Regions from separate parts of the Paenibacillus sp. FSL K6-2441 genome, predicted to be linked through region 1. Evidence: riboswitches for the same ligand, from Rfam matches in the RefSeq annotation. Region 1 holds a riboswitch; the other holds the start of a gene.
What was found. A riboswitch is a leader RNA that binds a small molecule or an ion and turns the genes downstream of it on or off. The one in region 1 is predicted to bind cyclic di-AMP.
Positions count from the first base shown of each region.

Region 2: another riboswitch for cyclic di-AMP. It lies ahead of NSQ80_RS05910 (KamA family radical SAM protein); the one in region 1 lies ahead of NSQ80_RS00145 (3D domain-containing protein).

Region 1 is NZ_CP150174.1:30,615-35,229, reverse strand. It holds gene rsmA (16S rRNA (adenine(1518)-N(6)/adenine(1519)-N(6))-dimethyltransferase RsmA) at 1-847, opposite strand, end outside; gene rnmV (ribonuclease M5) at 853-1,398, opposite strand; gene NSQ80_RS00145 (3D domain-containing protein) at 1,563-2,699, opposite strand; cyclic di-AMP (ydaO/yuaA leader) riboswitch at 3,146-3,358, opposite strand; gene NSQ80_RS00140 (TatD family hydrolase) at 3,556-4,329, opposite strand; gene NSQ80_RS00135 (HD domain-containing protein) at 4,346-4,615, opposite strand, start outside.
Region 2 is NZ_CP150174.1:1,375,256-1,379,870, reverse strand. It holds gene NSQ80_RS05915 (HAMP domain-containing methyl-accepting chemotaxis protein) at 1-652, shown strand, start outside; gene NSQ80_RS05910 (KamA family radical SAM protein) at 717-1,886, opposite strand; cyclic di-AMP (ydaO/yuaA leader) riboswitch at 2,048-2,190, opposite strand; gene NSQ80_RS05905 (cobyric acid synthase) at 2,214-3,797, opposite strand; gene NSQ80_RS05900 (hypothetical protein) at 3,853-4,062, opposite strand; gene cobS (adenosylcobinamide-GDP ribazoletransferase) at 4,237-4,615, opposite strand, start outside.

The DNA.
Region 1 (4,615 bases):
TGGCGAACTCGTCCAGGCTTAATGTCTCCGCCCGCCGGGAGGGCTGGATCCCGGCTTCCTCCAGCAGTTGCTCCAGTCTCTCCCGCCCTTCCTTCGGGAAGAAGCGGCTTTTCAGATTGTTGGAAATCGTCTTTCGTCTCTGGGCAAAAGAAGCCTGCACCACCTCGAAGAAAAACGCCTCATCCTGAACCGCCACAGCTGGCGTCTCCCGCACGGTTAAGCGAATCACTGCGGACTCTACATTCGGCTGTGGAATAAACACGCTGTGCGGCACCGTGCAGATCATCTCCGGGGTGCTGTAGTACTGCACGGCGATGCTAAGGCTGCCGTAGTCCTTGCCGCCGGGAGTGGCAGCCATGCGCTCGGCCACTTCCTTCTGGATCATGACGACGATATGTTTCAGCGGCAGTTTCTCTTCCAGAAGCTTCATCATGATGGGAGTCGTCACGTAATACGGCAGATTGGCGACGACACTGACGCCGCTCACCCCGCTGAATTCCGCAGCAAATAAAGCCTTTAGGTCCAGCTTCAACACATCGCCATGGATCACATGGACGTGCGGGTAGGGCTCCAGCACCTCCTGCAGAATCGGAAGCAGCCGCTGGTCAATCTCCACCGCTGCCACCTTGCCTGCCTCCTGCGCCAGCTTCTCCGTTAAGGCGCCGATGCCCGGCCCGATTTCCAGTGCGCCCTGGGTCTTGTCCAATTCGGCGGCGGCAACAATTTTACCGAGGATGTTCTGGTCGATCAGAAAGTTTTGCCCCAGACTTTTTTTGAACGAAAAACCGTGCCGCTGAATGATCTCCTTCGTCCGGCGCGGTGTGGATACGTCTTCCCTTATGCTCATGGTTCTTAAACTCCTTTGCTTTCCAACTCGGCTAACGCAGCTGCAAACTCCTCGCGGCTGATGCGGAACACGGTTAACCGTTTGTAGAGCTGCTTTCCGTTACAATATCCGATACCCAACAGCTCGCCCAGCGCTTTTCGCCGCGCCGCAGCTTGCGGGTGTACGATTAACCCTGCGTTAATCAAGTCTTCCCAGGTGATTGCGGCCTCTACTCCCGGCGCTTCGCTGCGCACCCGGGACAACGCGGTGCGGATCGCCTCCGGCGAGGCATTCTCCACCCCGATGTCGCCTTTCTTCGTAGCTTCGACCTCAGGCAGGAAAGCGTGCTTGCAGCCCGGCACCCGCGCTGCCACGATTTTACGAATCCGCTCCCCGGCATGGTCGGGGTCCGTAAAAATAATCACGCCCCGGCGTTCCTGCGCCAAAGCGATTTTCTTTAGCACGGCTTCGCCTATCGCCGAACCCCCCGTCTCAATCGTATCCGCCTCTACGGCTCGTTTAATGGCCACGGTGTCATCTCGGCCCTCCACCACGATGACCTCTTTGATCATGGATCTGTCTTCCTTCCTGTTCTTGCTTGTCTCCACCAGAATAACAAAAAGAAGAGGATCATATCATCCTCTTCTAATCCACTGTCCTTCTAATCCACTGTCTTATTCATCATCCTAATACTATCTCATTCCCTCCGCATTGTAAAACGAAAGAGAACGAGATCTTAGTTCAATTCCGGCTTCGTCGGACCGATTACGTATACGGTGCGGCCCTTCTTGCGGCCGAATTTCTTAGCATCCTTCAGACTATCAAAATAGACGTCCATCTTATTTCCATCGATGGCTCCACCCGTATCCTCTGCCTTACGGAAGCCGACTCCTTCGATGTATACCCACCAACCAAGCGGAACGACGTCTTTATCAACGGCAATCGTTCTGCCTTCCGTCACGCGGGTACCCGAAGCCGTACGGGTGCCTATCCCGTCTTCTTCCGCCGAATACGCGGTTAACGTAACATTTTTCAGGATCTTTTTATATTTGAATGAGACGCCACCTTTGGTCGTCGTCCCGCTGATGTTCACCGTATTTCCCTTACGGCTTATGCTGGCCGACAGGACCTCGGTAGGTTTCTTCGTGCCGACTGCGATCACCTTCGGCTGAGGGTCCTTGGAGACCTCTTTGCCGAGCCAACGCTTCGCCACGAATTTTCCGTCTTCGTAGGTTTTCTCAATGTTGTGAATGACCAGACCTTCGGTACCTTCTTGAATGACCTTCGTGGTACCTTTTAGCAGCTTGTCGTCCGACGTTTTGACCACGCTAAAGGGCACAGTCTCCTTGCTCTGCACCGTTTGCTTGCTGACCCGAACGACCTTGACATTCAGGTTCTCGGTAACTTTACTGTCCAATGCCGGGGTCACCTTGTCGTCTTCATCCAAAGTGATGCCGAGCTCGGACAATACGCCCTCTACTTTGCTTTGCGTCGTGAAGTGGACTTTCGTATTGCCGTCCGCGGTCACATTGACCGGCTTCGCGCGTACTATGACAATGCGGTCACCGTTCTTCAGCGAGCTTTCCAGCGGGAGGGATACTGAATCCTTCGCACTGAGCTTAATCGATTGTTCCTCCAGCAGATGAGCTACACTGGATTGGGTTGTCTCCACAGACTGGACATTCCCGTCCACAATCAGGGATACTTCCTTCTGTGCCTGGCTATACAGCCAGATTAGGATGATGATGATTCCCGCGATGGCCAGAACGCCGACGAACGCTATCTGACGTAAATTCTCATGCTTCCATCGCATTGCGTAAGACATGCTGGATGAGCGTGATTCATGGGTCTCCTCTTTGCGGAAAATGCCCATTTCTTCCGTCCTCCTTCATAGTCCCGCCGTCTAGGTCGATGCATGATAACGATTGACGCGACTACAGTTACTTTTTACAAAACGCCTAAGGTAGTCAAAAAGTCATCTTTTGATCACGAAGCAGGTCAAGAAGTGAATTCGGCATCGAATCTTGAATTCAGCCGGGCCTTCCGTTGCTCACGTACCCCCATGTACGCTGCGCTACTCAGTCCCAAGCTTCATCCAACCTTCTCGGTGCTGAAAAACCTGACTTTTTGAACACTGATCTTAAATTTAATCCTAAGCGTTTTGCATCCTTGACCAGTCTCTCCTGCTTGTCGTCACCTCCTGTTTTCCAACAGTATGACGACCCTATTACTTTTATTCAAAACAAAAGAAGCCGGGAGAAAGAGTTAGAGGAACTCCTTCGTGGCTTCTTGAATGTCTTGGGTGTAATAGCTGCACGAGTGACCTCTCTTATTCGCTTACGAGGTTAGCTGTCGGGTTCGGGCGAAAGAGAGCCGCCCTTTCTCAGTACATTCGCTCATGGCGCAATGACCTTGAATTCACCCCATAGACCCTGGAAAGAAATCGAATACGAACGCATACAGGCTATCGCCAACTGCAATCCGTATTGGTTCCCCCGTTCTCCGTCATAGGAGATTCAGCGAGACTGGTTCATGGAACCAAGCATCGTACGGTTCAAAACGAACCGAATCGATACTGAAAAGATTCTATCCTGTTTCGATGCAGGTTGTAAAGGACGAATCAACCACGTTTTTTTAAAAAAATGGTTAAAAAAATGTAATGACCTTGTTTTTGAGGGTTAAAAAGCATTAATCTTTCCGAAATCCTCTTTATTTCATCCGTTTTGCTCTCAAATACTCGGGATTCCAAATCGTTCCAATGCGTTTCGGGTGGTAATTTCCGCGATTTCCTCAAAAGTGACCCCTTTGAGCTCGGCTGCCATTTCTGCAACCAAGCGGACATGAGCGGACTCATTCCGTTTACCACGATATGGATGCGGCGTTAAATAAGGGGAATCCGTTTCGATCAGCAATCGATCCATCGGCGTCTTGGCCAACACTTCTTTTGGCTGTTTTGCATTTTTAAACGTAATCGGCCCGCCAAACGACAAATGAAATCCCAAATCTAGACACATTTTGGCAATTTCCCAACTGCCGGAGAAAGAGTGCATCACGCCTCCAACTTCATTGGCTTTCTCTTCCCGAAGGATGCGTACCACGTCTTCGTGAGCGTCCCGATTATGAATGGAAATCGGCATGCCCAAGCTGCGAGCCAGTCCAATTTGCTCACGAAAAACCTTATGTTGAACGTCCTTAGGTGACGTATCCCAATAATAATCCAGCCCAATTTCTCCGATGGCGACGACCTTCTCATGCTTGCACAATTCTGCAATCCAGTCCAAATCGCCCTCTTGCATTGTAATCGCGTCTTGCGGATGCCAGCCGACAGCGGCATAAATGAAGTCATAGGTCTCTGCCAACTTCATGGTCGAAGGGATCGTCTCGCGGTTAAATCCGATGTTAATCATCCGCGTAACCCCTTGTTCCACGGCGCGCGCGATCACTTCCTCGCGGTCCTCGTCAAATTGGGGAGCATCCAAATGCGTATGCGTATCAAATAACATAAACCTTGTCATCCTCCTAATTCCGTTGCTCGAAAATGCGGGCTACCGGGCGGGGCAGCCGATCTATCACAGCACACAATTTATTATCCGGATAGTACAAATGCGTCTTCCCTCGGTGCAAGCCGCTGATCGACCGCACGATATCCGATACTTCTGAAATTTCCCGGAGCCGTTCCTGCCGGTCCAACAGCAAAATTTGCTTCTGTCGAACCCCATCGTCCGGACGGAACACATCATACGGCAGATCGGTCGGAAAATCAATTTCCATGTCGTATTCAGGTTGTAG
Region 2 (4,615 bases), 1.3 Mb from region 1:
GGCACAAACGGCGGTTACGCAGATGCAGCATGTAGAAGATGCGGCTAATCGGACGCTGGGGCATATCCGCACGCTGAATGATCGCTCGGAGTCAATTTCAAACGTTGTCGTAACCATTACGGAAATTACGAAGCAAATTAATATTCTGGCACTGAATGCGGCGATCGAAGCGGCACGAGCCGGCGAGCACGGCAAAGGGTTTGCTGTCGTCGCCGAAGAAGTCCGTAAGCTGGCTGAGCAGTCCCGCCAGGCGATGGAGGAAATCGGTGAGAACCTGCTCAGTATTCGAGAAGAATCGGAAAACTCCGTCAACGCTATGCAACGGGCCAGCGAGGAAATCGTCTCCGGAACAGAACGGGTGAAGCAAGCTGGTCAGGCGTTTGAACAATTAACTAAGCTGATTCAGAACGTGAACTTGACGATTCAATCGGTCTCAGCATCCACCCAAGAGGTATCCGCCGGTACCGAGGAAGTGACCGCATCGGTGGAGGAATCCGCCAATATTACCGCCAAGTCGCTCGCTAACATGGAGCAAATCAGCAGCTATTCGCAGCAACAACTGAGCGAAATGGAAAATCACGCGCGTACGGTTCGTTCGCTGCATGAGCAGGCGTTGGCGCTGCAGGAGTCGATCGCAAAATTCCGGATCTGACTCTAAAAACAAAACGTACCCTTCACGCTCCCCTGATCGGGGAAGCGGAAGGGTACGTTTTGTTTTATCCCGTAATGGACACTGCGCTTGCAGCGTCTTCCGTTGGCTGATCCGACTGCGTATCCAGCTTCGATTCCGGCTTCTTCCAGTACGCTTCACTGCCTGGCAGATCGTCGAACCAGGTAGCATCATCCGGGCAAGGCAAAATCATAAATTTGCCGTATTCACCGTCCCGGGACTGATGATATTTGAGATAAGCCTGCCCGTTTTCAATGGCCAGGATTTCGATTTTTCCCGAAGAATGGCTCATTGAAAACCGCACGCGTTTGCCAAGCCCCGATGTACGGGCTTTCGCTTCCTCCACCAGTTGATATGCTCGTTTCAGCGGGATCACGAAATCAGCATTTCCGGCAACGGGACGATTGATAAAGAAATAGTACGGAGTGACGCCGGCCCACGATAAGCGGTCCAGCAATTCGCCAAGCACGGCCGCATCATCATTGATGCCTTTGAGAATCGGCGTTTGATTAACCACGATAGCCCCAGCGTCGTGTAACGCCTGGAACCCTCTTTGGGCTTCAGGGGTAATTTCGCGCGGATGATTGATATGCGCCATGACATAAATCCGTTGGTCTACAGTGGAGAACTCCCTAATCAGATCCAGCAATTCCGGATCTTCATAAATACGCATAGGATTAAAAACAGGAATTTTGGAGCCGAGTCGGATGATTTTTACATGCTCAATGGCTCTTAGCCGTTCGAGAATCGAACGCAGTTTCTTTGTAGCCAAAATCAAGCTGTCACCGCCGGTTAACAGGACGTTGTTGATCTCCGGATGCTGGGCGATATACTCGATGCCAGGCGTGACATCCGCCATCGCTTCCTTCACATCGTTGCGAAACAACCGTTTACGGAAGCAATACCGGCAATAGGAGCCGCAAACCTCGGACACGATCAGCAGCGCGGTCGTGCGGTATTTATGCTGGCAGCCAGGCACCACATAGTTCGCCGCTTCGTCGGAAGCGTCCCAACGCCCGTATTCCTTCAGCTCTCCCGTATTGGGGATCACCAACTTGCGGATCGGGTCCTCTGGATCATTCCAGTCGATCAAATTCAAATAGTAGTCATTCACCCGAAAAACGAATTTGTCCGTAATCGGTTTCAACTCCTGCCGCTCCTGCTCGGACAACTGGCTCACCTTGGCAATATCGGTGATGTACTTCGGACTAGCCATAAATCCTCTCCTCCTTTAATAGTGCGATGCGTAAAGAAGAAGCTCGAAACTTGCAGTGAATGCGAGTACTCCGCCGAATGCTCGGGTCAAAGGTCTTGCAGAACGCAAAAAGACCCCGCTTCAAAGAACAGGGTCATTAATTGATGACTGAAATAATATTAAAATGACCCATCCACTGCAAACGAGGTTAGCTGACGGGCTCGGGAAAGATGGTTCCCTACGTTAATCCTACAACGATTCGCCCCAAAAGATTGGTTCCCCCGCTTTTCGACTTTACCCATCGAAAATTAAGCGTACTTTTATCCTACCCTAACATCACCCGATTTGTCAAAGCTTACCTTGGATCCCGGCGATGTCGTAAATGAGATCCATGCGCAAATGCCTGCGAACCTGCTCCGCTAACCGATCGAAGGCTTCCTCCTTCCGCGAGGAAGAAACAAAGGTGACGCTCAAAGGTTCGAGCCCTTTGCTCGTACGCAGTCCGTCCAGCCAAGCACGTCGCCAGGCATCATTATGAAACACTCCGTGCAGATACGTCCCAAACACCCTGCCATCGGCGCGGGCTGCGCCTTCCGGATGTGTTTGCGTCTCAGCCTGTTCTAACTCCGGGGCTGTCCCTGACCCTTGTACTGGCTCCTCATTGACCCGAAGCATAAATAAGGGACGAGTGTCCCGCAGCTGCTGGGTCGAGCCGGCATGAATCTCATAGCCTGAGATCGGCAGCCGGCGGTTCTTAGAGTGCAGCGATATCGGCTGGTCCTCGCACGTATAGCCGTGCACCCGTACCGTTTTTTTGCCTGGGAGGAAGGTTGTTGCCAAGGGGAGCAGGCCCAATCCTAACGCAGACCTCGGTTCATTGGACTCCACGCCTTCGGGGTCATGCAGTTGTTCTCCCAGCATTTGATATCCGCCGCAGATTCCGACCAGCTGGGTGCGCGTCTCCTCTTCAATCAGGCTGCAAATAGCCTCCGCCAGCCCTTGCCTACGCAAAAATTCCAGATCGCTGATCGTATCCTTGGTCCCCGGTAAAATCACCGCATCGGGATGCCCAAGCTCCGACAGCTTGCTTACATAACGTAGCGACACGTCCGGTTCGGCGGCCAACGGATCAAAATCGGTGAAGTTGGAAATATGCGGGTAACGGATGACTGCGATGTCCAGTTCCTTACTTGGCGCTTGCTCTGGATGGGCAGGATAGGTATCCAGGACAACGGAATCCTCTGCTTCGATATCCAGATCAGGCAGAAAGGGGAGCACTCCTAGTACGGGAATTCCGGTCCGCTGCTCCAGCCAATCCAGCCCGGGCTGCAATAGAGACAAATCGCCGCGGAACTTGTTGATAATGAACCCTTTTACGCGGGCGCGTTCGTGTGGCTCAAGCAGCTCCAGGGTACCAACGAGAAAAGCAAAAACGCCGCCGCGGTCAATATCCCCCACCAAGATCACGGGAGCATCCGCCCATTCAGCCAAGTTCATGTTGACGATATCCCGTTGCTTCAGGTTGATTTCGGCCGGGCTCCCAGCCCCCTCGATCACCACAATGCCATGCTTGTCGCGGAGCCGGCTGAGCGCTTCCATCACCAGCGGCTTGGCTTTAGGCAAAAATTCCTCACGATAATCAGATGCGCTTAAGTGGCGGTAAGGACGCCCATGAACAACGATCTGCGAATGCATGTCCCCAGTTGGCTTGATCAGTACCGGATTCATGTCGGTGGTGGCGGCAATGCCGCAAGCCTCCGCCTGAATGCCTTGGGCCCGTCCAATCTCTTGGCCGTCCGCTGTAACATACGAGTTCAAAGCCATATTTTGCGACTTAAACGGAGCTGGTCTAAGCCCATCCTGCGCAAAAATACGGCACAGCGCCGTCACGATCACGCTCTTGCCCACGTCAGACGCCGTCCCTTGAACCATGAGTACAGCACCTGATGCTGATGCGCTTTTTTCCTGATCCTGATCCAGAAGCTTCTTATGATTTTCGCCCATCGCGTTCCCCTCCTTTCCAAACCGTGCAGCAGTGTAGTATCTTGCCAGGGCCTTTTACACCATTATCCCCTTCGATCAGGTGGTGGTGATGACGCTCGACCTTTCCACCATTATCCCTCTCGATCAGGTGGTGGTGATGACGCTCGACCTTTCCACCATTATCCCTTTCATTCAGCATACGGTGATAATGCACGATTTTGATTCTCCGCTACTTAACAGTCGACCTGTTTCTCTTAGGATTCTCGATTAATCTGTCCAGCTCTAACCTTCTTCTTTTCTCCTTGGTTCTGATTCAAGGGGATAATGATGCAAAAGCGCTCGCCGTAGAAGGTCCCCTCCCCCAAGAGCACCTCCGCTCCGCGAGTTATCAATGGGCAAAAATCAGCACTGCAAGCAGCAACAGGACAGCTTCCAACCCTTCGCCCAGCGCCCCGTAGGTATCGCCGGTCAAACCGCCGAGCTTGGCATTGATTCGTCGAGCGGCCCAAGTTCCCGCCGCCCAGGCGATAAAGGGAGACAGGCCGATAAACAGCAGCGATCGCAGCAAAGCCGATTCCTCCATTCCTCCCAGCAACACGAGCAAAGTGAGCAGCAACACTACAACGGATATCGTCACCGCCATGATGGTGCTCCCCCAGGCATCCCGTTCGCTGAAGCCGTGGAATTGCGCAGCCAATCCCTCACCTTGCCGGGCCATGGGCCAGCGGTGCATCGCCCGGGTCATAAACCACCGGCTCCACAGAGGT